2 regions of the Lysinibacillus sp. BSL11 genome follow, and region 2 is predicted to be linked to the other one. Evidence: riboswitches for the same ligand, from Rfam matches in the RefSeq annotation. Region 2 holds a riboswitch; the other holds the start of a gene.

Region 1 (3,304 bases), on a different contig from region 2:
TCTATAGCTATTAAAGCGGTGCTTGATCATTTTAATATTGACCCTAAGAATGCGATTGCCTTTGGGGATGGGGATAATGATATTGATATGTTGGAGTATGTAGGAGTAGGAATTGCTATGGGAAATGGTAGTAAAGCTCTAAAAAGAGCTGCCAATTTTGTTACAAAGAAATCTACGGATGGCGGTATCAATTTTGCTTTACGTCAGCTTCAAGTCATTTAGAGCGCTGAGGTTACACTATATATAGCAGGTAGATTTTAATAAATTTTAGGTGGGATGATTTATGGCACATCACGTGCAGTCTCTAATTGAACATTACGGATACTTTGGGATTATCGTGATTCTAATTGGAGGTATTGTTGGGGTGCCACTTCCTGATGAGGTGTTTCTAACTTATGTAGGCTATAGTGTTTACCGAGAAAGTCTTGAACACATTCCTGCTTTGGTCAGTGCAATGATTGGTGCGGTTGGAGGCATTACCTTAAGCTACTATATTGGTTATCGTTTTGGCTTACCGTTATTGCAGAAATATGGCCCTAGAATTCATATTACAGAGCAAAAAATTGACTTTACGAAAAAGATGTTTACAAAAATAGGACCTACCCTATTATTAATTGGCTATTTTATTCCAGGGGTACGCCATTTGACAGCATATATTGCGGCTATTAATAATTATCCTTATAGAAAGTTTGCGCTTTTTGCCTATATAGGGGCATTTATCTGGACGTTCACATTTATATCATTAGGAAAGATGCTTGGAGAGAAATGGCGATTTGTTGGATACTATTTAACTCATTATAGTATCTATCTTATCCTTTTATTTATTGTAGGGATGCTCATTGCTTACTTTTTATTCAAAAAAAGAAATGGACAAACATAAAAGTCGGTATACGCTATACCGACTTTTATGTTATGGCAAAATAGCAAATGAGCGCACAGGGAAGCCAGATGCTTTTTCTGGCTTAGGTACGATATTGAAGATGATAGCACCTTTCGCAGGTAGCTTGTCTAAATTAGTCATTAGCTCAATTTGATAGGTGTCTTGGTCAAGCACAAAATATTCGCCCTCTAGCTTGCCATTTTTACGAAAATCAGCAGCAGAGTCCGTATCGAATGTTTCATGACCAATTGCGCTTACCTTACGTTTTGTTAGTAAAAACTGTAAAGCTTCTAAACCCCAGCCAGGGATATGGTTATGTCCATCTGCATCCTTATTACTGAAAGCCTCTTTATCTGGCCAGCGCTTACTCCAATCTGTACGTAATGCAACAAATGTTCCTGCTTCAATTTCTCCATGCTTGTCCTCAAAATTAAGAATATCTTCTACACTTAATGTAAAATCATGGTTGCTCGCAGCCTCTTGTGATTTATCAATAACAACAAGGGGGAGAACAAGCTCTTTTAGTTCTAATTCTTCTAAGTAGCGAGTATCTCGCACAAAATGAATGGGTGGGTCGATATGTGTGCCATATTGACCAGGGAACGTGAATTGTTGAGCGAAGAAACCATCCTTATGAGAAAATAATGTTTCAAATTTAGCGTCCTCAAACATAAAAAAATGTGGTGAATTAGGGCCGAAAGTATGTGTTAAGTCAACCCACTGTTTCGATTTTAATAATTCCAATGCTTGCAAAAGTTCATTAGACATCGATTTCCCTGCTTTCTGTAAAAAATAGTGGTAAATAAAAAAGGAGTCCCCTAATAGAAGAGGACTCCTGCTTGAAACAACGGTAGTTCTTCTTCTCATCTTCAAGGCTGATCATTTTGCCAATTGGAATTAGCACCATACTGTTAGCTGGTTGCTGAGACTTCATCGGGCCAATCCCTCCGTCTCTCTTGATAAGAAAAGTAATATAAGAATTTTCAGAAATAACAATACAAACACTTTAGCATAGTTTTTTATAGTTTACAAGTTCACTAGGAATTTTCACCAATTCAAATTTAAGGTGACGCCACAACAATCATTATCAATAAGACGTATTCTAAAACTGTCTGGTGTATAGTTTGTTTCAAATTTCACCGTAATGCCTGTTGATGTGATTAATTTTTCAACCTCTGTTTTATTTGAAAGTTGAGCAGCATTCATTAAATCATGTGCGAATTGTTGGGAGCTATCTATTTTATCCGTAAGTAATTGGGCTTGCTGCATCATCGCCTTCATCCGTGATGCTGAAGCTTTTAATTTGTGTGTATCGACAGGTGGAAAAGGATTATTGGTCGGCATTGCTAGGTGTTGCGAAAAGGGTCTAATGGCAAAATGATTAGCGATAGGCGATGTTGGATAATGATAGGGATGCACAAAATACGGATAAGGATTGTAATACAAGGTCATTCCTCCTATCCTATAACTGATAACTTATCTTATGTAGCCAAACGGCTTTCGGTGTTATTAGCAGTGCAATGTTTGTCCTAAACATTTAAAAAGGAAGCTAAAGTAAGCTTCCTTTTAGCCAAGTACATTCAAGACATCATCAATTTTTTTACTATGTGATAAAATGCCATAATTCATCCATGTTAAAAAGTCTACTTCATAGATACAGTTGCTTTTAACGGCAGCTAGGTTTTTCCAAGTAGGAGTTTTTAAAATAGCACGTTCCTCATTTTCATAAATGGAATGTTGTTTATCAAAGGTAATAAATAAATGATCAGCATCTAATTGCAACAATTGAGCAAATGTCAGTTGAACTTTACGTTGATTGTGCGGAATACTCCATACTAGTGAATGTGGCATTAAACCTAAGTCACGATATAAAATGGGGCCCGTATAGCCACATTCAGGGCCCGCGTATAGAGTAATGCCAATGGCTGAAATACGGAGAAATGCCACACTTTGCCCATAAACAGATTTGCTAAGAATTCCTTTTGCTTGTTGTACTTTATCTTCATATTGTAGGATTACGTCTTGCATCAAAGAGGTTTTTCCTGTTAGATCTGCAATTTTAAATAAAGTAGATTGCCAATTCTCTCCGGGGTGTGAGAGGTGGCAGACGGGGGCTACCTCATCTAAATGATGAAAGGATTCCCAACGCTCTATACCAGAATCTAGCATAATTAAAGTTGGCTTATAGTAAAGGAGTCGATCTATTTCTCTATTTTGTACATCGATATCTGGCACTTCCTGTAGACCTAAATAGTCTTGTTTTCCCCATTTTGAATGACTGAATTGAGCAATTGGCGTAATCCCAAGGGCAACAAAGAAATCTTCTAAGAATGGTGCAAATACACGTAGATGGCTGCCTTGATTTCTTCGATATTGTCCTGGAGAGATGCCGACATGTTCTTTAAAACGACGATTGAAATAATA
Region 2 (3,304 bases):
CGCCACCAGTCCAACCAGTGTTTACTAAGTATACCTGTGCACCGTGCTCGTCAATTTTTTGACCTAACATTTCTGCGTATACTGTTGCGGGAAGCGGAAGGAAAGGAGAACCGAAGCAAGTAGAGAATACTGGTTCTGGCTCAGTCACACCACGTTCAGTTCCAGCAAGTTTAGAAGTGAACCCGCTTAGGAAGTGATACATTGCTTGTTCTTTTGTTAATTTACTGATTGGAGGTAACACGCCAAATGCATCAGCTGTTAGGAAGATGATTGTTTTTGGATGACCTGCAACAGAAGGATCAACGATATTTTCGATATATTGGATTGGATAAGCTACACGTGTATTTTCTGTTAGTGAACCATCGTCATAGTCACAAATACGAGTTTCTGGATCAACAGCTACGTTTTCTAATACAGAGCCGAAGCGGATTGCATTGTAGATTTCTGGTTCTTTTTCAGCAGAAAGGTTGATTGTTTTTGCATAGCAACCACCCTCAATGTTGAACACACCATTATCAGACCAACCGTGTTCATCGTCACCGATTAGCTTACGATCAGGATCAGCTGATAACGTCGTTTTACCAGTACCAGATAGACCGAAGAATAACGCCACATCGCCAGCTTCACCAACGTTTGCTGAGCAGTGCATTGAAAGAATACCTTGTTGTGGTAATAAGTAGTTCATGATACCAAAGATAGATTTTTTCATTTCACCAGCATATTCTGTACCACCAATTAAAATAATTTTCTTTTCAAGTGATACGATGATGAATGTTTCAGAAGCAGTACCATCAACCGCAGGATCTGCTTTAAAGTTAGGAGCTGAGATGACAGTGAAGTCAGCAACATGAGAAGCTAATTCATCTGCTGTTGGACGGATAAATAATTGATGAGCAAAAAGATTGTGCCATGCGTATTCATTAATAACTTGAATGCTTAATTGTGAATCTTTGTCAGCACCTGCAAAGCCTTTGAATACGAATAACTCGTCACGTTCTTTTAAATATTTTATTACTTTTACATATAGGTTATCGAACACTTCAGAAGAAATTGGTTGGTTTACTTTACCCCAGTCAATTTGATCTTTTGTGCTTTCTTCTTCTACCGTATATTTATCTTTAGGTGAACGACCAGTGTATTTGCCAGTTTCTGCACGAACTGCGCCATCTACTGTTAACATTGCTTCACCACGAGATGTAGCTTTTTCTGCTAATTGTGGTACTGAAAGTTGAACATTAATGTTACCGCCGTTTAATAATTCCTTCAGTTCGTTTGCAATTTCTACTGAATTCATCGATTAAATACCATCCTTTTTTATAGTATTCCCTTGATTTAGAGGGATTTTTTCTTAATTTCAAAAATAGTATAACACAATTGCTTAAATAATCTATACTAATTAAGAAATTATTTTAGAGTTTTTACCACTTTTCAATAAACTGACAAAAAATAATGTTTTTCGAGGAGAATACCATCAATCCTACTGTAATTAGGCATGAAGATTGAGCCACACATATGTTACCACAAGTAGCTAGGTATGTTGTAGGGATTAATTTGCTTCTATTTACATCATCATCCAAGTATGAAAAGTTTTTGTGTAATAAGTTCTTTCCTTTCTATACAGTAATACATAAGAAAATATTTGACAACGTTCGACCTTTTCAGTAACATGAGATTGAACGGATACTCTTATCCCGAGCTGGTGGAGGGTCAGGCCCTGTGAAACCCGGCAACCTGCATGAACTATTTCACGACATGCGTTGGTGCCAACCTGATGCAAGGGAACATCCCTTGAACGATAAGAGTGAAAGGTTACGCAGTCATTATTCCTTTCCTCATGTAAAGTAACGTGAGAAAAGGATTTTTTTATTGTTAAAAATCAATGTAAAGGTAAGTATATGTAGTTCTTTCCTTATTATAATGACGGATCTTTCGAAATCCTCGTGTTAAAAGCAGCAGTAACGGCTTGAGAGTTCAATCCTTAGGAGCGGACTTGACATGGGTAATGAGTACCGTATTCATACACAACTACTTATTGTAAGAGTATTTAGGAGGAAAACCAAATGACAAACCGTCGACTGTTTACATCAGAGAGTGTAACAGAAGGACATCCAGATAAGATTTGTGACCAAATCTCGGATGCCATTTTAGATGCTATTTTAGCAGAAGATCCAAATGCACGTGTAGCGTGTGAAACAACTGTAACAACAGGATTAGTATTAGTAGCAGGAGAAATTACAACTTCTACTTATGTAGATATTAAAGGTATTGTTCGTGACACTGTAGCTGAAATTGGCTATACACGAGGTAAATATGGCTTTGATGCTGAGAACTTAGCGGTGCTTGTGGCAATTGGTGAACAATCACCTGATATTGCTCAAGGTGTTGATCAGGCATTAGAGGCACGTGAAGGCTCTATGACAGATGCAGATATTGAAGCAATTGGTGCTGGTGACCAAGGCTTAATGTTTGGCTATGCATGTAATGAAACACCAGAGCTAATGCCATTACCAATTAGCTTGGCACACAAATTAGCACGCCGTTTAACAGAAGTACGTAAATCAGGTGAACTTGCCTATTTACGTCCTGATGGTAAAACGCAAGTAACGATAGAATATGATGACAATAATGTACCGGTTCGCGTGGATACAATTGTTATTTCAACACAGCATGATGAAGAAGCAACACTTGAACAAATTCAAGCAGATTTAAAAGAATTTGTTATTGCACCAGTTGTACCAAGTGAATTATTAGATGCTAATACGAAATACTTTATCAATCCAACTGGCCGTTTTGTAATTGGTGGACCAAAAGGTGATGCTGGATTAACAGGACGTAAAATCATTGTTGATACATACGGTGGTTATGCACGTCACGGTGGTGGTGCCTTCTCAGGTAAGGATGCAACCAAGGTAGACCGTTCAGCGGCATATGCAGCACGTTATGTAGCGAAAAATATCGTAGCAGCTGGCTTAGCAGAGCGTGCTGAAGTGCAACTCGCTTATGCGATTGGCGTTGCGCAGCCTGTTTCCATTGCTGTCGATACATTTGGCACAGGTAGAGTGAAAGAAAGCGAGATCGTTGAATGGGTACGCGAGCTATTCGATTTACGCCCAGCAGGTATCATTAAAATGCTTGATCTTCGTCGTCCCATTTATAAACAAACTGCTGCATATGGACATTTTGGTCGTACAGATTTAAATGTACCATGGGAGCAAATTGATAAAGCAGACGCGTTACGAGAAAAAGCATGTTTATAAACTATTGAACTAAAGTAATGAAGTCATTAGAAAATTATTCTAATGTA

The links. A riboswitch is a leader RNA that binds a small molecule or an ion and turns the genes downstream of it on or off. The one in region 2 is predicted to bind S-adenosylmethionine.
Region 1: another riboswitch for S-adenosylmethionine. It lies ahead of RCJ95_RS07185 (cyclase family protein); the one in region 2 lies ahead of metK (methionine adenosyltransferase).

Annotation. Positions count from the first base shown of each region.
Region 1 covers NZ_JAVGCX010000005.1:67,245-70,548, forward strand. Annotated here, with positions in the region: gene RCJ95_RS07175 (Cof-type HAD-IIB family hydrolase) at 1-222, shown strand, start outside; gene RCJ95_RS07180 (DedA family protein) at 284-880, shown strand; gene RCJ95_RS07185 (cyclase family protein) at 911-1,648, opposite strand; SAM riboswitch class I at 1,741-1,846, opposite strand; gene RCJ95_RS07190 (hypothetical protein) at 1,928-2,326, opposite strand; gene RCJ95_RS07195 (helix-turn-helix domain-containing protein) at 2,447-3,304, opposite strand, start outside.
Region 2 covers NZ_JAVGCX010000010.1:174,227-177,530, reverse strand. Annotated here, with positions in the region: gene pckA (phosphoenolpyruvate carboxykinase (ATP)) at 1-1,294, opposite strand, end outside; SAM riboswitch class I at 1,684-1,802, shown strand; gene metK (methionine adenosyltransferase) at 2,061-3,257, shown strand.